Regions from separate parts of the Cytobacillus sp. genome, predicted to be linked through region 2. Evidence: riboswitches for the same ligand, from Rfam matches in the RefSeq annotation. Region 2 holds a riboswitch; the other holds the start of a gene.

Region 1 (11,493 bases), on a different contig from region 2:
ATGCACATTAAAATGAACAAATCAAGCCAGCCTATTTCAGGGCTGGCTTAAATTTTCACTAGTCCAACTTAATTGCACTTTGCTTATTTATTTAATAATAGACAAAAAGATTGCTCTAGACCCACCCGAATTCCGCTTGGTAATATAAGCAAGGGTAAAGTAGGAGGCTAGGGCATGGAAGAGGAAAAGTATCAAAACCTTAAGTTGGGTGAGCGTGCTGCGTTTATTAGTATTGCAGCTTATATATGTCTTTCTGTACTAAAATTAACAATTGGATATGTGAGTGATTCTGCTGCTTTGAAAGCGGATGGATTGAATAATACAACGGATATTATTGCTTCAATTGCAGTGCTTATAGGTCTTAGGATTTCCCAGCGTCCGCCGGATAAAAATCATGGGTATGGCCATTGGAAAAGTGAAACCATCGCTTCCATGGTAGCGTCCTTTATTATGGCTGCTGTGGGCATTCAAGTTCTGCTGAATGCTGTTTCATCTATGTTTGAAGGAGTTAATGAATCTCCTGATATCATTGCGGCATATACGGGAGTTTTTTCTGGAGCGGCAATGTACTTTGTGTACCGCTACAACAAAAAATTAGCCATTAAAATTAACAGCAAGGCCGTTATGGCAACGGCTAAGGATAATATCTCAGACGCCTGGGTGAGTATAGGCACAGCCATCGGAATTTTTGGATCACAACTGAACATGCCATGGCTTGATCCGTTAACAGCCATTATTGTCGGGATATTAATATGTAAAACGGCATGGGATATTTTTGTACAAGCCTCCCATGAGCTTTCAGATGGATTTGATGAAAAAAAGATTAATCATTATCAGGATGTCATCAAAAAAGTAGATGGGGTAAAAGGCATAAAAGATATTAAAGGCAGAAGCTATGGAAACAATGAAGTGATCGATGTGGTCATTCTCGTTAATTCCACACTGGATATTAAGGAAGCCCATGATATTGCGACACATGTTGAGAAAGTGATGATGCAGGATTATGGGGTATATGATGTTCATGTCCATGTGGAGCCGAATTAAAAAAGAAATGCGTCTCTTGATGAGGCGCATTTTTTTTTCTAGCTGAACATTTTATCCAATTCCCGTAAATGATCATAGGCATTTACGAGGTGTTCAGGAACTATTTTTCTTCCATAATCCCAGGAGTTTTTTTCTATTTCAGACATGAGCTGTTCTTTCTCGTCATCTTCTCCATACATTAGGGTTCTTATATCATGTTTGTTTTTCTTGAAATCCAGATAATAGCCTATTTCATGGTATAGCATCAATTTCAACAGGTTCTCATCGGTTTCTTTAATTTTAAAGTTGATTTTGGCTATGTAGCCGTTCACTTTCAGATAGTTAAACTTAATTGTATTCGTTGAGACGTTGTAGCTCATAGGCGCAGTAAGTGTATTGCTGAACTCGTAATTTATATTGAGGCGGTGTTCGTTTAATGTATGTAAAATAATCTTTTCAATATCCCAGATATATAGCACTTCCCTTATCACAGTCCTTTCACAGTGTTCTTGAATTGATTATACAAGGCTATTGATGCCGGTAACAGTGTTTTCGGGTACATTAGGTCCATTTGGGCACAATCGGTAAAAGTGAGAATTTGAGAATGAGGCAAAAGAAGGAGAGTAAAAGAATGGAAACATCTGAAACTTTTTAACTTTTTCTCCGTACATTTGTATATGGTCTTATTTCTTGAGGGGATGAGAAAGTTGGATAATAGAAAACAAACGGTTGTTTCCATTTCAATGATGAAATTGCAGATTTATTTATTCATTGCAACGATTGTGCTGGTATTTGGGGTGCTCTTTTTACATGCAGTGATTTATGGCGGAGGGGAAATGTCTTTTGATCTTATCGGTATGCTATTATTTTTAGCTGGTATGGTTGTTATAGTTGTTTTGCATGAAGCCATCCATCTGGCAGGTTTTCGCTATATTGGCGGTGTTCCATGGAGCGAAATGTCCTGGGGAGTCAATTTGAAATTGGGTGTGGCTTATGCTCATGCCAAACAGCCAGTGACTGTTCAGCAAATGAAAAAGGTTTTAATGCTGCCATTCATTCCGACTGGCTTGTTGCCCCTTGTTCTTGGAATTGTACTGAATATGCCCGGATTATCGATATTAGGGGCGATATTGACTGTTGGATGTTTTGGAGATCTTGTTTTGTATAAAAAGCTCTTAAAATTTTCAAATGATGCTCTAGTCATTGACCATCCGACTAAACCGCAATTTACAGTTTATGAATAGGCTGCAATTCCATATGTTTAAGAACTTTTATGTTTGTTGTCCCAGCCAGTAAATATTTGGGTGAAAAAAAAAGCAACCAGGGCCGCCAGTGATGATATGAGGAGGTTTCTCATTGAATCCAGTCCATAAAGCCGGATCCCTATCAATTTGGATGTATTTGTACACAATCTCCAGTTTTCAAAAACAATGGCTGTTTTATGGAAAAATGGAAAAAAGACGCCGAACAGCATGAGAAAATAAATATACTTTTTCATTATCCTATTCCTTTCTTTCTGATCCTAATAGAAGAATATGATGTCCGTCCTGCTATTAGTATTAAATGGACAAGAAAAAAGGACAGTCACGGGGCTGTCCTTTTTCAGTCTATTATCTTAATGCGTCCATCAATCGCGGAGCTGAATGGCTGTGCTAAATTCTGTATATAGTCAACTAGTGCATCTATATCACTTGGACCGGTCACTCTGTTTGTCCCTTTTCGGAATACTGTAAAATTGTCTCCTCCATCAGCGAGATAAGTATTTACAGCGACCGAATAGTTTTTGCTCGGATCAAGTAATGTTCCGTCAGACAGATATATATCATTTATTTTTTCACCTCTAGGCTTGCTGTCATCCCAAGTATAAGTGAGTCCAGAGATCTGAAGAATTCTTGTTGTATTTGGCTTCCATTGCTGTTTGAGGACATCACGAATTTGGCTGCCTGTCAGGTTCATTTTGACCAGTTGATTGCTGAAGGGAAGGACGACAAATAAGTTTCCCCAAGTAACACGGCCGGCGTCAATGTCTGCCCGGATTCCTCCTGGATTGATGAAAGCCAAATCTGTGTTCATCGCTGTCCGCTGGGAATTGGCAATAAGATTGCCCAGGGCTGATTCACCGCTTCTGTTTTGTTCGGCTGTGATTGAGATTGCGGCAGTGCCGATATATCTGTTCACAGTGGATTCTACTTTTCTTTCATAGCGCTCGATCATCCTGGTTATGTCGCTTGCGGGCTGGATATTCTCTTGAAAAACATTTACAATTTCAGCGTGCTTGCGGACAATATCCTTTGTCTGGGGATCTATTTCTATATCTACATCAGAAAAGGCAGTGCCATATGAGTAGGCCTGTACAAGAAGCTTTCCATCCACCACACTGTTCAGATAGTCATGACTATGGCCTCCGAACATAATATCCACTTCGTCATCCACCTGATGGGCTAACTCTATTAACTGGCCTCTGGCATGCTCCCCATTGAGTTTTGATTTTCCAGGGACATGCGCCAGTACCACAATGGCTCTTACTCCTTGTTTTTTAAGTTCTCGGGTATACTTGTTGATGGCTTCAGCTTCATCGATAAAGATCAGTTCTTTCATACTGTCAGGTGCTGAAAGAGCCGGTGTTTCTTTCATGATGACTCCGATAAATCCAATTGGGATTCCGCTGACGTTTACTATTTTATATGGAGGAAGGAAGGGCTTGCCTGACTTTTGGCTGATTACATTGGACGCAATCCATGGGAATTGGGATCCGGAATAATCTTTTGCTGCTGAAGGGCTGCTGCCACTTAGCAGGCGAAGCAGTTCTTCAGATCCCCGGTCAAATTCATGATTGCCGATAGTGCCAATATCAAACCCCATCTTATTCAAAAATTCAATAGTCGGTTCATCCCGCAGGAGAGCGGATACTGGCGGACTGGCTCCAATCATGTCTCCAGCATGAAGCATAATGGTGTTTTCATTTTCAGAAGCACGCTGCCGCAAATAGGCAGCGAGGTAATCTGCGCGTCCTGCTGGTCTGCCGTTAACCTGCCGAGTGACATTCAGCTGTCCATGGAAATCATTAATGCCCAGCAATTGAATTTGCTTGTATGGTGCTTCTGTACGTTCTTCAACATGGCCGTGATATTCTTCAGAAAGACCCTGCTGATCCCATTGTTCTTTTTCTGCAGGCTGTCCGCCGTATAGAGGCATTCCCAGAAAGCTAAATAATATAAGGGAGAAAAGTATTTTCATAATTCATCCTCCAGTAATTGTGGCAGGGATAGTATTTGCAGATACTAGGGATTTAATCGGGTGATGGGCTATTAGAGATCAGAAAAGTTTGGCCTCCTGCCAAAAGGGTTAGGTCTTAAAGAAACATAATACTGCAAAAGGAGATGACAATACATGAATTATAAGAAGCTATGGCTATCAGTTCCATTGAGTGCAGGATTATTGTTGGCAGGATGCGGAACGGATGAACAGGATCCGCCTCCGGAAACGGAAGATGTGGAATTGGAAGATAATCAGATGGAAGAAAACAATAATGAAGATAGTGAAATGCAGGATCCTGGCACATCAGAAGAATCTGATATGGAGGAGCCCGGCATGAATGAAGAATCACCGCAAAATGAAGAGAGTATGGATCAAAGTGATATGGATATGAATGATGAGGAATCTGACGGGAACTAACCTTCATTAAATTACTTAAAACGGCTGCCGCTGGCAGGCGTTTTTGATGTTCATTCACAAGTAAAAAGCCTGAATTAAGGAAAACGAGTTTAGGAGCAAAATAAAGACAACATTTTTTATCTGGCAGAATTCTGAAAAAATTCCTTTCCTTTGTTACCGCAATTCTGTATACTAAAATTGAATTTAATAGCAATAACTAGGGGTGCCCAATAGCTTGGGCTGAGAAAGAAACGCGCTAAGGTTTCTTGACTCTTTGGACCTTATCTGGATCATACCAGCGTGGGGAAGTTAGAATGTGCAAAAGTTTCTTTGTGCAAAGACATCTGCGGTTAAGCCGGTCCATCTTTATGTGGACCGGCTTTTTTACATATATGGCACTTCCTTGGTTCCAGGTCTCGTCCTTACATTTTTAATAAGGGAGAGATGATTAATGACTGCAAGTTCTTTAAATCATGAGAGTATTTCTATTATGTCAAGCTTTACTGGCAGCAAAAAAGTATATGTGAAGGGTTCCAGGGCTGATATAAAGGTTCCGGTGCGAGAGATAGAATTAAGCCCCACTGCCGGAACGTTTGGTGAAGAGGTCAATGAGCCGGTTCGTGTATATGATACGAGCGGACCATATACGGATCCTCAATATACTGCAGATCTAAAGAAAGGGCTTCCCGCTCTGAGAAGCCGGTGGATTCAGGAACGAGCGGATGTAGAAGAATATGATGGGCGGAAAGTAAAGCCCGAGGACAATGGCTACCTCAATGAAGGTGATCCGCGTGCCAATCATAAAGTCTTTCCTGGCTTAAACCGCAAGCCATTGATAGCGAAAAAAGGGAAGAATGTCACCCAGCTTCACTATGCCAAAAAGGGGATCATTACCCCGGAGATGGAGTTTATAGCTATTCGGGAAAATATGGAACCGGAATTTGTGCGGTCTGAAGTAGCAAGAGGGCGGGCGATAATTCCTTCCAATATCAATCATCCTGAGACAGAGCCAATGATTATCGGAAGAAATTTTCATGTAAAAATTAATGCGAATATTGGAAACTCGGCTGTTTCATCCTCAATTGAAGAAGAGGTAGAGAAAATGACCTGGGCTACCCGATGGGGAGCGGATACAATTATGGATCTGTCTACAGGCAAAAATATTCATACTACACGCGAATGGATTATCAGAAACTCTGCCGTTCCGGTCGGTACTGTTCCCATTTATCAGGCCCTTGAAAAGGTTAATGGCATTGCCGAGGATCTTACGTGGGAAGTATACAGGGATACCCTAATCGAACAAGCAGAGCAGGGGGTTGACTATTTTACCATTCATGCAGGTGTCCTTTTGAGGTATGTGCCGCTGTCGGCAAAACGCTTGACCGGAATTGTGTCGAGAGGCGGATCCATTATGGCTCAATGGTGCCTGCATCATCATAAAGAGAACTTTTTATATACGCACTTTGAAGAAATTTGCGAGATCATGAAAGCTTATGATGTGGCCTTCTCCCTGGGGGATGGACTGAGGCCGGGATCGATTGCAGATGCAAATGACGAGGCTCAATTTGCAGAGCTCGAAACACTTGGAGAGCTGACGAAAATTGCCTGGGAACATGATGTCCAGGTAATGGTCGAGGGACCTGGCCATGTTCCAATGCATTTAATCAAAGAGAATATGGATAAACAATTGGAAATCTGTAAAGAAGCACCATTCTACACACTCGGACCCCTTACGACTGATATAGCTCCGGGCTATGACCATATTACCTCTGCAATCGGGGCTGCCATGATAGGCTGGTATGGTACGGCAATGCTTTGCTATGTTACACCTAAAGAACATTTGGGTTTGCCAAATAGAAACGATGTGCGCGAGGGTGTCATCACGTATAAAATTGCCGCTCATGCTGCAGATCTGGCAAAGGGACATCCTGGAGCGCAAAAAAGGGATGATGCCCTGTCAAAAGCCCGTTTTGAATTTCGCTGGAGAGATCAATTTAATCTTTCTTTGGATCCTGAGCGTGCTTTGGAATTTCATGATGAAACACTGCCGGCTGAAGGTGCAAAAACAGCTCATTTTTGTTCCATGTGCGGGCCAAAGTTTTGCAGTATGAGAATTTCTCAGGATATCCGGAATTATGCAAAAGAACATCAGCTTGAAACAAATGAAGCGATAAAGAAGGGACTGGAAGAAAAAGCTGAGGAATTTAATAAGGCCGGGGGAAATATATATCAGTAGTCTTTTTATAGTTTAATAGAAATTAAATCCGCTGGGGGTGCCTGTTTGCAGGCTGAGATTAAAGCAAAAGCTTTAAGACCCTTGGAACCTGATCTGGCATGCCAGCGTAGGGAAGTGGAGTATCGGGTCTGAATTCCAAGGCCCCATACCGCCGCTTTCTATTTAGAAGGTGGTTTTTTATTTGCACAAAATCTAAAAATAGCACGGGAGCATCCGCAATGAAAAAACAGCTGCATGTTATATCAGATGGAAAGCTTTCTCTAGAGGCCTTTGCTGAAATAGCAGGTGAAGTGGAACCCTTTGCAGATAAGTTCCACTTGAGGGAAAAACATCGAACCGCAAGGGAGCTATATGAAGGAATTGAGCTGCTTTGTAATGAGGGAGTCCCCATTCATAAAATTGTTATAAATGATCGGGTGGATGTTGCATGGACATGTAAGGCAGGTGTACATCTTGCTTTTCACAGCCTTCCAGTCCATGTTGTCAAAATGCATTTTCCAGATATGCCCATCGGATGTTCCGTACATTCTCTTGAAGAAGCAGAAGAGGCTGCAAAACAGGGAGCTGGTTATATCCTGTTTGGACACATATTTGAAACCGATTCTAAGAAGGGAGCTCCGCCAAGGGGCACTGGGTCACTGGAGGCTCTCAAAAAGGCAGTAGAAATTCCGGTATTGGCAATTGGAGGCATTAAACCAGAAAAAGTCCCAGAGGTTTTGGAGGCGGGGGCAGATGGCATTGCTGTAATGTCAGGGATTTTGCAGGCAAAGGACCCTGCAGAGGCAGCAAAGCTCTTTTTAAATAAGTTAGATGAGGAGGGGAAATGATGAGGAAAATATTTGACGCCGTTATAGTTGGCGGCGGCATTAACGGTAGCTCCATTGCTTTTCAACTGGCTAAAAGAGGGTATAAAGTGGCCGTTTTGGATAAGGGGAAAATAGCCGGCAAGGCTTCCGGAGCGGCAGCTGGAATTTTAGGAGCCCAAACGGAACTGACAGAAGACGGCCCGCTATTCCAGCTGGCATGCAAAAGCCGCTCCATGTATCAGAGCCTGATTCCTGAACTGGAAGATTTATCTCAAGTGCATATTGGCTATCAAAATAAGGGTGTATATAAAGTGGCGGCTAATAAAGAAGAGGAGCTGGCATTAAAAAGCTTGATAGAAAGCCAGCAAAAAGCGGGTGAGCAGGCCGAATGGTTTTCGATCGATGACCTGATCAAACGTGAACCATTCGTATCAAATAAATTGAGGGGGGCCATGTATATACCGAATGACGGACAAGTACAGGCATATGAATTGTCCCTTGCCTTTGCAAAAGCTTCAATAGCCCTCGGCGCAGAAATATATGAGTATACACATGTATCAGATTTTATTTTAAAAGATAAAAAGGTTAATGGAGTCAGAACCAGCCTGGGAGAACTTCTGACAGATTCCGTTATTGTTGCTTCCGGGGTCTGGAGCAGGGAGCTTCTTGAAAGAACGGGCCTTTCGCTGCCCATTATTCCGGTTAAAGGCGAGTGCTTCTCGGTCAAGGTTGAAAAACCGCTTGTACAGGGGACGATCTTTTCACATGGATGCTATATCGTTCCAAAGCAATCCGGGAGGCTGGTAGTTGGAGCGACGGTTAAGGTAAATTCATTTGATGAGAAGGTGACCTTTGAGGGAATATCCTTGCTGATGGAAAAGGCTCAAAACCTGGTTCCTGTCATCGCGAATGCGGAATGGGAAGGCGCCTGGACAGGAATTCGTCCGCAATCGGCTGATGGGCAGCCTTTTTTGGGACAACATCCAGCATGTGAAGGGTTATACATTGCAGCTGGGCATTTTCGGAATGGGATCCTCCTTGCCCCGGCAACAGGAGAACTGATGGCAGACATCATGGAAGGCAAAACGGAGCAGCCTAATCCATTTGAGCTGTCCCGCCTTGAATGTTTAGTCCATTCGTCAAAAGGGGTGCTTTTATGAATATTGTCATTAACGGAGATGCTATTGTGCTGCCGGAAACAGTTAATTCTGTTTCACGCCTGCTCGAGCACTTTCATTTGGAGCAAAAGGTAGTCATTGTCGAGCTAAACCAGAACATTTTGGATAATTCCACACATGCTGAAACCATACTGACAGACGGGGATCGAATCGAAATTGTACACTTTGTAGGAGGCGGATGATTTGTTGAAAATTGGACCCTATGAATTTAATTCACGGCTGCTGCTCGGAACAGGAAAATATCCAAGCTTTGATGTGCAAAGGGAAGCTGTAGAAGCTTCGGAAGCAGAGGTGCTTACGTTTGCAGTACGCCGTATGAACATTTTTGAAGCGAACCAGCCCAACTTTTTGGAAAAGCTGGATTTAAAGAAATATAAATTACTCCCAAATACGGCAGGAGCAAGTACAGCTGAGGAGGCTGTTCGAATAGCAAGGCTATCCAAAGCTTCCGGGCTCTGCGACATGATTAAGGTTGAGGTTATTGGATGCAGCAAAACACTTCTTCCCGATCCAATAGAAACAATAAAAGCAGCGGAGATTCTATTAGACGAGGGATTTATTGTTCTTCCTTATACCTCTGATGATGTCGTCCTTGCCCGAAAACTAGAAGAAATAGGCTGCCATGCGGTCATGCCATGTGCTTCGCCAATTGGTTCAGGGCAGGGAATCATTAATCCTATTAATCTTCAATTTATTACAGAGCAGGCTGCTGTTCCGATTATTGTGGATGCTGGAATTGGGAGCCCGGCAGATGCGGCATTGGCAATGGAGCTGGGAGCAGATGGTGTGTTATTAAATACGGCTGTCTCCTCTGCCGATGATCCTGTTAAAATGGCAAAAGCAATGAAACTCGCCATTGAAGCAGGAAGGCTGGGCTATGAAGCTGGCCGGATGCCCCAAAAGCGTTATTCATCAGCAAGCAGCCCGGCGGAAGGAATGGTTTTTAGTTGAATCAGCGATACTCCCGCCAGATATTATTTCCTGCGATTGGCAAAGAAGGACAGAAAAAGCTGAGGGAAAAACACGCTTTGATTGTAGGGGCTGGTGCATTAGGGGCTGCAAATGCAGAAACCCTCACAAGGGCAGGCATCGGCAAATTAACCATTGCCGATCGGGATTATGTGGAGTGGAGCAACCTGCAGCGCCAGCAGCTTTATAGTGAAGAAGACGTTGTTCGTAAAGCTCCAAAAGCGATAGCAGCGGCTAAACGCCTGAAAGCCATCAATTCAGAGGTTCAAGTTATTGCCCGTATAATGGATGTAGGAGTACAGGAGATTGAAGAGCTGATTGAGGGTGTTGATTTAATCATTGACTCAACAGATAATTTTGACATTCGCTTTCTTATCAATGATATAACTCAAAAGCACCGGATTCCCTGGATATATGGAGGGTGTGTGGGGAGCTATGGTTTAAGCTATACCATCTTGCCTGGGGTGTCACCGTGCCTGAATTGCCTGATGGACAAATTGCCATTGGGAGGTGCCACTTGCGATACGGGAGGTGTTATTCAGCCGGCTATTCAAATGGTTGCGGCTTACCAGTCTGCTGAAGCATTAAAGATATTGGCAGAAGACTTGGAATCCTTACGCGGGACACTTGTTTCTTTTGATGTATGGAAAAATCATTTTAGTTCTGTTAATGTTACTTCCTTAAAGAATCCGCAGTGCTTATCGTGTGGGACTAATCCAGTTTATCCCTTCCTGGACTACAGAAATCAGACAAAAACAGCACTGCTTTGCGGGAGGGATACTGTTCAAATCAGGCCTTCAGCCCTTCAGGACATGGATGTTGCTTTTTTGGAAAAATCCCTGGTCTCTCAAGGAATCATGGTAGAGAGCAATCCTTATTTGCTCTCATTTTCGATCGATGAGGCAAGAGTGGTTGTATTTAAGGATGGAAGAGTGCTGGTGCATGGGGTAAGAGACATTCTCCAGGCAAAGAACCTGTATCATCGTTTCCTGGGATAATGAGTTTTGCCTGTCGCTAAGTGTGACAGGATTTATTGACTAATAAGCATTAAATATCAAACTCAAAATTAGGCTAAAATGAAGATGAAGAGCATCTAAACAGGAGTTGATATCATGAAAAATAAAATCCAAAAAATCACACCAAACTTATGGTTCAATACAGAAGCTGAAGAGGCAGCAAACTTTTATACTTCGATTTTTAAGGACTCAGCTATCAGCAAGATTACCCGCTATGGGAATGAAAGGCACGAACTTAGCGACATGCCAGAGGGAAAGGTTATGACTGTAAAATTTCAGCTGGAAGGGCAGGAGTTTACTGCCCTGAATGGCGGACCAAAATTTAAGTTTAATGAGGCAATTTCATTTATTGTTAATTGCGAGAATCAAGAAGAAATAGACTATTATTGGGAAAAGCTCTCTGAAGGCGGGGATGAGAAGGCACAGGCATGCGGCTGGCTGAAGGATCAGTTTGGCGTATCCTGGCAAATCGTACCTGCAGAGTTAAGCGAAATGATCAGCAGCCATGATTCTGAAAAAACCGAGCGAGTAATGAAGGCATTGCTCCAAATGGAGAAAAAGATTGATTTGAATACTTTGAAGAAAGCATTTGAAGGCTAAGAGAAAAAAGA
Region 2 (11,493 bases):
CTTTGTTTTGATATCCTTTGTCAGGACCAAGGTATAATGTGGAGAATTTAAATTATAACCTTTAGAAGGGGGCTGAATTTCAATGGATTTATTAGTATTTTCCAGAGAGATTTTAACCTGCTCTTTTTCCCCCTTCTCATTTAAAATATAAACCGAGCGGCTGTTAACACTATCTGGATTAAGTTTTTTTGAAAACGTAATTTCCCATACTTTATTATTTAGAACTATAACTTCTTCATTATTTTCTGCCAGATTACCGACAATTTTTAATCTGTTAAGGAATGAAAAAGACGCCAAAATAATAATAATCATTGTGACTCCGCCTAGAAAAAGCCATTTTTTCTTCATGAAAGACACCCCTTTTTAAGTAAGTTGACGGGTTAAATCTTCCAATAGTTACAAATTATTATTTATTAAATTTCTGAAATTAATGAATTTTCCTGGCGGTAAAGGTAAAATGTAATTTATTACAGTGCAGGAAGAAGGTTTTCTCAATTGCTGGGAGAGACAAACAAAAGGTACGGTTTTTTAATGCTGATTTTAGCGAACATGATTTGGGGCGGTAATTTTGTTATTGGGAGAATTGGTGTCGATTATTTTCCTCCAATCCTCTTTTCCCTATTAAGATGGATTATTGCATTCTTGCTTTTAACCCCTTTTATGGTCAAGCAGCTAAAAAAAGATTGGCACATTATTTGGCAACATAAGCGGATCATTTTGCTTTTGGCAATGACTGGTGTTGCCGGTTACAATACAATCATTTATTTTGCCCTGCAATACACCACTTCCATTAATGCATCAGTGGTAAACAGCACAACACCACTTTTTATCGCCATTCTGGCCATATTTATTTTAAGAGAAAAGCTTCTAGCCCACCAGGGAGCTGGAATTCTCCTGTCAGTCTTGGGAATTTTATTCATTATTTCAAAGGGATCGATTGAAGTGTTTCTTTCATGGAAAATAAATGCGGGAGATTTATACGTTTTGGCTGCAGTCATTATGTGGGCATTGTATTCGGTCATTGGCAAAAAATATTCAGGCGTATTGCCTGTACTATCTTCTTTTTATGCATCATCATTTCTCGGCATATTACTATTGGCGCCATTAAGCTTGATTGAATATTCTGTAATGGAAGAAGAGCCTGTCTTATCCTTAACTTCCGCAGGAATCTTGCTGTATGTTGGTTTCCTGGCTTCAATTATGGCTTTTCTATCCTGGAATTTTGGAGTTTCCTTAATAGGAGCTGCCAAAGCAGGCGTTTTTCTGAATCTTCTTCCTGTTTTCGCTATCATATTCTCATTGTGTTTTACGGAGGAAAAATTGTATTTGTATCAGATAATCGGCGGAGGAATTGTCGCATTGGGCGTTGTATTATCTTCTAAAAAATCTCTTCGACTTAAGAATCACTTTCAAGAAAATAAGTCTTCAGCATAAAAACTCCCCTCAGTTCCTGACTGCGGGGAGTTTCCATATATATTACCAATCCTGGGTTCGTTCTAATAAATGATCAATTTCTACATGTCTGATCATATAGCCAAGATCTTCTTCGGCAATTTCCGATGTGGATTCCAATAGCTGATCAATATCCATTTGCACCAATCTCATAACCAGACCTCCTGATTTAATAAATGAATCTATATTCTCTTTCCTGCTATACTATTCGCTATGCACTAGACTGGTATGGGGGCAGATGAGAAATTTTATCAGTATTTATTACCCGACTTTTTTTGGACCTAAACATAAATTCAAAAAACAAGATTGAATGGCTGTTCATTATTCGTCACGTCTACTCCGGAAAATAGATAGTATATAATGTTTTAAAAAATCGCAACAGGGAATAGTGTCATAAATACATTGCTGTTTGAAGGTGGCTATTATGAAAACTAACTTTAGTGATTTTGCGAAGCTATTGGAATCTGCCCTTGATAAAGGGCAAACAGATAACGAAGTGACCATTCATGAATTGCTTGATGAAATAAAAAATAAGCTTGAACCTTTAATTAATAAAAAGGAAATCGGCTAATGTGCCGATTTCCTTTTTATTTTGCTATAAACATTTGTGTCCAATAGGAGCCATTTTCAGTATATCCAACACCAATATGTGTGAAAGTGCTGTTTAATATATTTTTCCGATGCCCTTCACTTTCCATCCATGCTTGAACAACTTGTTCAGGAGTCTGCTGTCCCATGGCAATATTTTCGCCAGCGCTGCTGTAATTGACCCCAAAATCCCTCATCATGTCAAATGGCGACCCAAAAGTTGGGCTTGTATGAGAAAAGTAATTTTTCTGCTGCATATCATTTGATTTCGCTTGTGCCACATTACTTAGCGGATTATCTGATTTTAATGCATTTAGGCCATTTTTCTGACGTTCTGCATTTGTTAATTCAATTACTTTCGATTCAAAGTTGTTAATTTCATCATTTTGAGCTGCAGGTGCCTGTCCTCTATCGCTATCTTCTTGAGGCACTGCTGATTTCGGCTGCTGTTGTCCGCCTTCCTGCTGATCTGGCTGCGCAAATTGGCGGCTTTCAGGCTGCTGGGGTGTCATACCCTGTTCTTGCTGCTGGTCTTCTCCGAATTGGAATAAGGGCATTCCGCCATCATCTGTTAATTGGCTGTGTGGAAATTCCTGACTTGGTGTTGCTGTACTATAAGAATTCGGGTCAATAGTTAGATAGCCATTATTTACACGCTGCAATTCCAGAGGAGCTGCTCCCCGTCTTTCTCTATCCACATTCACATTATTTGCATTGCTTATTTCCTGGAGATCTTCACCTGTCAATGCCCCGGAGTGCATTCCCTGCTCTGTGTTATTATTACATGCCGTGAGCATGAGAATCAGGAAGAGACCTGGCAGAACATTTTTCTTTAAGTTCATTTTTCAATTCTCCTTTAGAAAGTGTTTTATAACTTTCTTATCATATGGAGACATTCATAAAGTATGGGTGGAAAAATAGAGAAGTCATCGAGAGAGAACGTAAACATTGTTTGGCATATCTTATTGATAAAGATAAATAAGGAGGAATATCTTTGAGGCAATATATAATTACAGGCATAAATGGAGCACATTATTATGGATATCCTCAGATGCAGTATGGGCCCTGGTGGCAGCCAATTCATCAAGGCTATCCTTATCACAGCATTTGGCATCAAAGTCATTTTCATTCACAGCATTACAATGCTGTTCCGATGCAAAGAATAATTTGAAACAGAAAAACGCATGTTTAAGGGAAACATGCGTTTTTACATTTTATTATGAGATTTGAACAGAAACTCTCTGTATGGCATTAATTGCATCTTCAAGCTGGTTTTTAGTAACATCATAGTGAGTAACAAAACGCACATAAGAGGGTCCAAAAGTTCCTGAAAGCACGCCTTCAGCTTTTAACCTTTCAACAAACTCCGATGAATTCATTTTAAGTTTTTTTACATCAGCCACAATGATATTTGTATCCACTTGATTTACGATTTCTATCCCTTTGATTTGCCCAAGCTGCTGAGCAAGAAGTTGAGCATTTTCATGATCCTCGGCTAAACGCTCTCTCATATTCGTTAATGCAACAATTCCCGGGGCTGCTATGATCCCAGCCTGGCGGAGTCCCCCGCCTAATCTTTTGCGCCATTTTCTTGCTGCAGCAATAAACTCCCTGCTGCCTGCAAGAATGGAACCAACTGGAGCTCCGAGCCCCTTTGAGAGACATACTTGCACTGTGTCGCAGTGTTCAGCCAAGTCAGAAGCCGGCAGATTTAAGGCTGCGGCTGCATTAAACAGTCTTGCCCCATCAATATGTAATGGAATATTATTCCTTTTTGCAATGCTGTATATTTCTTTCATATTATCAATAGGTATTACGGCACCGCCAGCTCTATTGTGAGTATTTTCCAGACAAATCAATCCAGTTTCCGGATAATGCTGATCTTCTCCCCTAATGGCATACTCCACTTCTGATGGATTCATTGCACCTCGTGTCCCATTTAGCGTCCTTGTCTGGACTCCGGCAAAAGCTGAAGAAGCACCGCTTTCATAATAAAAAATATGGCTTTCTGCTTCAAGAATGATTTCATTGCCCGGTCGGCAGTGTGTTAAGATGGCAATCTGGTTTCCCTGAGTGCCGCTCGTTACAAACAGAGCTGCCTCCTTACCAAGCACCTCAGCAGCGGTCTCTTCCAACTTATTGATTGATGGATCCTCTCCGTATACGTCATCCCCAACTGCTGCTTCATAAGCAGCTTTCCTCATTTCTTCAGTTGGCTTTGTAACTGTATCACTTCTTAAATCAATCATACCCTCACCCTGTCCTTCTCTATTTTTAGTCCATGTTACTGTACTATTCAGTATTTTTCAACAAAGAGAGTAATTAGGGTGTCGCAATAAAGTTCAAAATTTGTTCAAAAGTTGTTTTGATGGCCAAAACCCTGCAATAATGCTATTTGTGCAAAATTATCAGCCACTCTAACACCTTACATTTATTTCCTTCTCACTTTTGTCACAACTTTTCATATTTGCTTATGTTAATATCATTTACACAGTGATAACTAAGTTAAATAAAGGTTTTAAGGATGTTTATGTTTATCAGCTATATATTTTTTTGGCATCTTTGTGAAAACCCGCACATTATTTGTGAATTATTTAACAATAGTTTTTGTCAAAAAGGAGATGAAACATCAGATGAAGAAAATGCTGCTCTCTTTAACAGCTCTATTGCCCTTAATGGTTCTCAGCGGCTGTAATATGGTTGTATTTGAACCTCAGGGCCCCGTTGCAAGAAGCATAACCGAATTAATTAACTGGTCCCTGATCTGGATGCTTCTTGTCGTTGCAGTTGTATTTGGATTATTCGGCTACATTGTCTGGAAATACAGGGAACGACCTGAAAATAAAGATTATGAACCCCCGGAGGAGCATGGCAGTACACTCCTTGAAATTATCTGGACCGGGATTCCGATATTAATTGTCATTGCCCTGACAATCCCGACAGTAAAAACTCTTTATGCTCTGGAAGAAACACCAAAGGGCTATGAAGAAAAAGAACCTATTACAATACATGTAACATCTGCAGACTGGAAATGGATCTTCAGCTATCCTGAAGAAGGCATTGAGACAGTGAACTATGTAAATATACCGGAAGATACGCCAGTTCTCTTTAAGATGACATCTGCAAGCACCATGCAATCTTTCTGGGTGCCAGCTCTTGGCGGACAAAAGTATACCATGCCAAAAATGGAAACAGAATTGTATCTTGTTGCAGACAGCCCTGGATCTTATGAAGGCCAGAACACGAACTTTAACGGCCGTGGATATGCGGATATGAAATTTGAAGTGCTTGCACAAACCCAGGAAGATTTTGACCAATGGGTTGACGACGTTAAGGATACAGCTCCCAAGCTAACGGAAGATGAGTATGAAGGGCTGCTGAAGCCTACTCATTTAGGAAGACTGACATATTCCAATACTCATTTAGAATGGGTCAATCATGCTGATCCAAATTCGAAGGCTTATACAAATCCTGAGCTCTACAGAGGGCATGGATATCAAGGTAAAACCTTCGAAGAAGATGACAATTATAAAAATGAGAATCCAAACGTAATCGAAGGTCATGGCGAAGAAGAAAGCCATGATAGTCAAGAAAACCATGGAGGTGACCATCATGGGCATTAAATGGGATGAGTTTTTTATTACTGGGGACCCCCTTATACTAGGTTCACAGATTGCTATATTGTTAACGATGATTGGTGCAGTCGCTGGCATCACTTACTTAAAAAAGTGGAAATACCTTTGGACAGAATGGCTGACTACAGTTGATCATAAAAAAATCGGTATCATGTATATCATCTCCGCAGTATTGATGTTTTTCCGCGGCGGAATGGACGGCTTGCTGATGAAAGCTCAGACAGCGAGACCTGAAATGGAGTTTTTGAATTCCCAGCACTATAATGAAATCTTTACAACACACGGCGTTATTATGATTCTTTTCATGGCTATGCCGTTCTTAATTGGTTTAATGAACGTTGTCATTCCGCTGCAGATCGGTGCGCGTGACGTTGCTTTTCCACAGCTGAATGCTCTAAGCTTCTGGCTGTTTTTCAGCGGAGCTATGCTATTTAATATTTCCTTCGTAATCGGAGGATCGCCTGATGCAGGCTGGACATCTTACTTCCCTCTTGCAGGCAAGGAATTCAGCCCGGGAATCGGCAACAACTTTTACGCAGTCGCACTGCAAATTGCTGGTATCGGTACTCTAATGACAGGTATAAACTTTATCGTCACGATTTTGAAAATGAGAACAAAAGGCATGACACTGATGAAAATGCCGATGTTCACATGGACTACCTTTGTAACATCCATTCTGATTGTGGCTGCTTTCCCAATTTTCACAGTTGCATTGGCGTTGATGACATTCGACCGTCTGTATGGAACACACTTCTTTACAGTGTCAGGCGGAGGAATGGATATGCTTTGGGCTAACCTGTTTTGGCTATGGGGACATCCTGAGGTTTACATTGTTGCCCTTCCTGCTTTCGGGATTTTCTCAGAAGTTATTGCAACATTCTCAAGAAAATCTTTGTTTGGATATAAATCAATGGTATTTTCCATCCTTGGAATTGCCCTTTTAAGTATGGTTGTATGGGTTCACCATTTCTACACAATGGGATCAGGCCCTGCAGTTAACTCTTTCTTCTCCATCACGACGATGGCGATAGCCATACCGACCGGAGTTAAGATGTTCAACTGGCTGTTTACGATGCGTAAAGGCCGCATAAAAATTACTTCCGCCATGCTTTGGGCACTGGCATTCGTCCCATGCTTTGTTATAGGCGGGGTTACAGGTGTAATGCTTGCAATGGGTGCAGCGGATTATCAGTATCACAATACATTATTCCTTGTTGCCCACTTCCACTATGTATTAATTCCAGGTGTAGTATTTGCCGTATTTGCAGGTCTGTACTACTGGTGGCCAAAAATGTTCGGTTTCATGCTGAATGAAAAAATCGGAAAATGGCATTTCTGGCTCTTTGTTATTGGTTTTAACGTAACATTCATGCCTATGTTCTTCCTTGGATTAAACGGAGCTGTGAGACGTGCATACACATACTCTGCGGAATCAGGATTTGCACCACTCTTCATGCTATCGGCAATTGGTTCGATCATTCTGGCAGCAGGGTTCGCGGTATTCTGCTACAACATTTACTGGAGCATCCGCTATGCTGACAGAAACATCTCAAGCGACCCATGGGATGCAAGAACATTGGAATGGTCTACTGCTTCACCAGTTCAATTCTATAACTTTGCAAAGCTGCCGGAGGTTAAATCCCTTGATCCTTTCTGGCACATGAAGAAAAAGAATGAAGGCTTAACGTTATATGACAGTGAAATTGAAGAGATTCATATGCCAAGCAATTCCTGGCTTCCGATTTATATGGGTGTCATCTTCGGCATCGCAGGCTTCCTCCTTGTATTTGAATGGCACATTGCTGCAGCTGTAGCTGCCATCGGCATTTTTGCTGGTTTGATCATCCGTTCATTCGATTACAATGAAGGCTTCCATGTTAAAAAAGATGAAATTCACAGAATTGAAAATGCCTGGAGAAAAACAGAAGGAGAGGTGCATGATCATGTCAGCTAAAGTGGATACTTCCTTGCCCCTTGAATATCAAACTGAACAGGATCGGATGAATATTCTTGGCTTCTGGGTTTTCCTTGGCGCTGAAATCGTTCTATTTGCCACTCTGTTTGGAGTATATGGTGTATTATATGAACGCTTTGCAGGAGGTCCAACACATAAAGACATTTTTGTGATCAAGGATGTCATGATTCAGACAGTCCTCCTTTTGACAAGCAGCTTTACAATGGGCATCGCCATTTTTGAAATGCGCCGGCATAACCTGAAAGGGCTAATTACCTGGCTGGTGATTACCCTTGCTCTTGGCGCAGGATTCCTATTCATGGAGATTAATGAATTTATCCATTATGCCCATGAAGGCGCAACGATGCAGACAAGTGCGTTCCTTTCCAGCTTATTTGTCTTGCTGGGTACACACGGAGCCCACGTTACATTGGGTATTGGCTGGGCAACTATGGTCATTATCCAGCTTTTAAAAAGAGGCCTTACCCCTACTACAGCAAGAAAAACATTTATTATCGGCCTTTACTGGCACTTCCTTGATGTAGTCTGGATCTTTATTTTCACATTCGTGTATTTGAAAGGACTGGTGGCTTAAATGGAACATCATCAATCAAAAAGCTTCCCGATAAGCCATGTCATTGGATTTGTTGTTTCCCTTGTGCTGACATTTGCAGCAGCAGGTATTGCCTTAAAAACGAACCTCTCTTTTAAAGTTATCATGTGGATCATCGGCTCACTGGCTGTCATTCAGGCAGGCATGCAGCTTTTCATGTTCATGCACTTAAGAGAAGGCGAAGACGGCAAAACGAACTTGGTAAATATGATTTATGCCGTATTTATGGTTATCGTTATTGTAGTGGGTTCAATTTGGGTTCTGACTTCTGGGCACGCTGCTCATTAATTAAAGATAAGCAGAAGCGCCATGTCCAACCGATGAACCAAATAATACAAAAAACCGGTCTCCCTATTGGAGGCCGGTTTTATTTGTATTGTCTGATTCCCTTGCTTCCCTTTGTCATTTCTTCCATTACATTGATAAAAAATCCAAATCCAAAAATTAGCATGGATGATACCATAATGCTTAAGCCGATTGATAAAACATACTCACCCGTGATACCGCTTACAAAAAAGCTGGAAATAAAGACAATTAATCCTAAAAGTATACCTGCTGCTGTAACATTCCTAAAAAAGTGAAGAACCTTTTGCTGTTTTAATGTCATGTTTTTCATCCCCTTTTATTTAATATTCTAACTATGTTCACAAATTTGTCAAACTTTTTGTCACAAATTTGTCAAATTTAATTTGGCAAGAAAAAAAGCCTTGCAAGATGCAAAGCGATTTTCTACTGATATAGTTTTTTAATGTTCTCCAAATCTTTCTTTAAACTGCATATTTCCTGCCTGGTCAGCATTAACGGCATTTGATCGTACAGTGTAATAATTTGTCCTCCCTCATCTTCCTCATGGATGGATAAATAGTTATACAAATTTTCACATTGATTTTTGTTGAGAATCGACTGGGTAGTGAAACTTTTAACCTTTTGGATCTCAAAGGCACTGGTTTCTGCATCAAAGACACCTGTTATGATGTTACCCTGCAATGTGTTTGACAAACAATCACTCCCCTTTTTGAGTAATATACCCATTTTTCATAAGGAGTTTCCTAAGATATGAAAAAAACCTCTTTGAAATATATTCAAAGAGGCAGATTATAATCAGGAAGCATGTTTTTGCGATTGAATAATTTCATCTGATTTTCTCATGATTAATCTAGGTGCCGAAGAAATAATTAATGCTGCTAAAATGGAACAAAGAATAGCAGCACCAAGCATTGTTGCGCCATTTGCCATGAAGGAGAATAATACAGGCGACATCCCTTCTGGCGCATAGCTTCCAAAGAAAAATACACCTGCTATGAAATGCCAGAAATACCTGGCAAGGCTTCCGGCAAACACAGCTAAAACTATCCAGCCCAATGCTTTGTTCTTGTTTCCCCTGTGCAGCTGACTTTGAATTGGCCGGAAAAACAAACCGGCAAAACCAATACAGGCAAATGCGACAAAGTACTCAATAAATGCCTGAAGCGGAGTGGCGATCCAGGCATCTCCCATGGAAATCTGCAAAATTCCCCATAAGAGGCCTGCGATGAAGCTTACCTTAAAACCCCACCTGAAAGCCAAAATAAAGATCGGAATCATCGCGGCGGAAATGGAAATAGACGGTGACAGCTTGATTGATGGCAGAAAATCCAGAATGATGGCAAATGCTGCAAAAAATGAAGCTTCAATCATCGCAGTTAAGCTTAATTTTTTCATAAAAAAATCCCCCTTTAATCGTTGACGATACCCCAAGGGAGAACAAGCAGGCAGAAAATCTCCTTCCGCCTTTTATTCCACATTCCTGCGCTAGCATTATCTAACAGGTTCAAAGGGTCAGAACAGCGAACTGTTCACTCTCAGCAAAATGCTCCCCTTGTGGCACGTTATTGAATTATCCGATTTTAGTATATATGAAATGAAACATTGTGAAAAGGATTCTTTGAAAAAACTTTTTTAATTTATATGCCAGGTTTTCACCCTGCTTGTCACATTTTTTTCACATATTTATGCCATCTGATAGCTGTTGTAGCACACTTTCTTATAAACTATACTATTTTTCCATAATTTACAACGTTTAAAAAAAGTAAAACCCTGTTATTAACAATACTATTTCCTTATAATGTAGGTATGTTCAATGAGGAGGGAAATAGTTGAAATCACGTCTAAAGAAGCCTTCGACGATTGTTTCTATTGCATTGGTGATCACGGTGATTTTGGCGGCGGTTATTTGGACCGTACAAGCAGGAAATAAGGATGTGACAGTTCCGTTTTCTTCTGTGGAAAAAATTATTGCCTCCCAGGATGGAAAGACTGTTGCAGTACAGGAATACAAAAATGGGAAACTGCTGATCACAGCCCCTGATGGCGAGTACATCTCCCATGTGCCTCCCAACAGTGAGATGGTTGATAAATTAGTAGAAACCTATAATATACAATATACGTTCGCAACCACAGGACCTTATACCCCTTGGATTCTGGGCGGTGTAGTCCTTTTGTTTATAGCCATTGGCATTTACCTGTTTAAGTCAGGAAAAGGCGGAATGGGTGCTACAAATACCATGAAACAAAGTGTATCTAAGCCAAAGGCCCTTCCTTCCATTTCACTGGAAGATGTTGGCGGAATTCAGGAAGAAATGAAAGAGGAAATCATGCAGACTCTTTCTATATTAAAAGAACCTGAGCGCTCTCTGAAAATGGGGATTAAGCCGCCGAAGGGAATTCTATTATACGGGCCTCCTGGAACAGGAAAAACATTGCTGGCTCAGGCAATCGCTAAAGAACTTGGAGCCACTTTTTTCTCAACCAGCGGTTCCGGTTTTAATGAGTTGTTCGTTGGTGTGGGAGCTTCCCGAGTAAGAAACCTTTTCCAAAATGCAAGAAAGCATTCTCCTGCCGTCGTCTTCATTGACGAAGTAGATGCATTGGCAGGCAGAAGAAAGCAGCATGGCGGAGAAGAAAGCGAAAAGACGTTAACTGAGCTGCTAGTCCAGCTGGACGGCGGCCATTCCAATGATGGAATACTATTTATTGCAGCGACAAACAGGAAGGATATGCTTGATGAAGCATTCCTCCGTCCGGGACGGATTGACTTCTCCTTCAATGTCCCTCTTCCTGATACAAAGGGCCGAAGAGAGATTATCAATATTCACACAAAAAATAGATTACTGGCTGAGGATGTCATGACAACACTTGGTGATTTAGCAGAAAGCACCTCTGGATTCTCAGGTGCAGATCTTCATTCCCTTTTTGAAACGGCAAGCCGCAGA

The links. A riboswitch is a leader RNA that binds a small molecule or an ion and turns the genes downstream of it on or off. The one in region 2 is predicted to bind thiamine pyrophosphate.
Region 1: it holds a riboswitch for thiamine pyrophosphate, as region 2 does, so the genes downstream of both, thiC (phosphomethylpyrimidine synthase ThiC) here and thiT (energy-coupled thiamine transporter ThiT) in region 2, are expected to answer to the same signal.

What each region holds. Positions count from the first base shown of each region.
Region 1 covers NZ_CAXQGS010000005.1:22,350-33,842, reverse strand. Annotated here, with positions in the region: gene ACEQ1T_RS00675 (cation diffusion facilitator family transporter) at 175-1,044, shown strand; gene ACEQ1T_RS00670 (hypothetical protein) at 1,083-1,502, opposite strand; gene ACEQ1T_RS00665 (DUF3267 domain-containing protein) at 1,731-2,267, shown strand; gene ACEQ1T_RS00660 (bifunctional UDP-sugar hydrolase/5'-nucleotidase) at 2,626-4,260, opposite strand; gene ACEQ1T_RS00655 (hypothetical protein) at 4,414-4,698, shown strand; TPP riboswitch at 4,887-5,001, shown strand; gene thiC (phosphomethylpyrimidine synthase ThiC) at 5,129-6,913, shown strand; TPP riboswitch at 6,937-7,043, shown strand; gene ACEQ1T_RS00645 (thiamine phosphate synthase) at 7,132-7,740, shown strand; gene thiO (glycine oxidase ThiO) at 7,737-8,879, shown strand; gene thiS (sulfur carrier protein ThiS) at 8,876-9,079, shown strand; gene ACEQ1T_RS00630 (thiazole synthase) at 9,081-9,848, shown strand; gene ACEQ1T_RS00625 (MoeB/ThiF family adenylyltransferase) at 9,845-10,864, shown strand; gene ACEQ1T_RS00620 (VOC family protein) at 10,979-11,482, shown strand.
Region 2 covers NZ_CAXQGS010000052.1:88,556-100,048, reverse strand. Annotated here, with positions in the region: gene ACEQ1T_RS09580 (beta-propeller domain-containing protein) at 1-348, opposite strand, end outside; gene ACEQ1T_RS09575 (DMT family transporter) at 496-1,434, shown strand; gene ACEQ1T_RS09570 (hypothetical protein) at 1,477-1,605, opposite strand; gene ACEQ1T_RS09565 (hypothetical protein) at 1,877-2,023, shown strand; gene ACEQ1T_RS09560 (CAP domain-containing protein) at 2,040-2,882, opposite strand; gene ACEQ1T_RS09555 (hypothetical protein) at 3,078-3,206, shown strand; gene ltaE (low-specificity L-threonine aldolase) at 3,258-4,289, opposite strand; gene qoxA (cytochrome aa3 quinol oxidase subunit II) at 4,674-5,663, shown strand; gene qoxB (cytochrome aa3 quinol oxidase subunit I) at 5,653-7,629, shown strand; gene qoxC (cytochrome aa3 quinol oxidase subunit III) at 7,619-8,224, shown strand; gene qoxD (cytochrome aa3 quinol oxidase subunit IV) at 8,225-8,530, shown strand; gene ACEQ1T_RS09525 (hypothetical protein) at 8,610-8,849, opposite strand; gene ACEQ1T_RS09520 (hypothetical protein) at 8,972-9,241, opposite strand; gene thiT (energy-coupled thiamine transporter ThiT) at 9,344-9,943, opposite strand; TPP riboswitch at 10,009-10,111, opposite strand; gene ACEQ1T_RS09510 (AAA family ATPase) at 10,378-11,493, shown strand, end outside.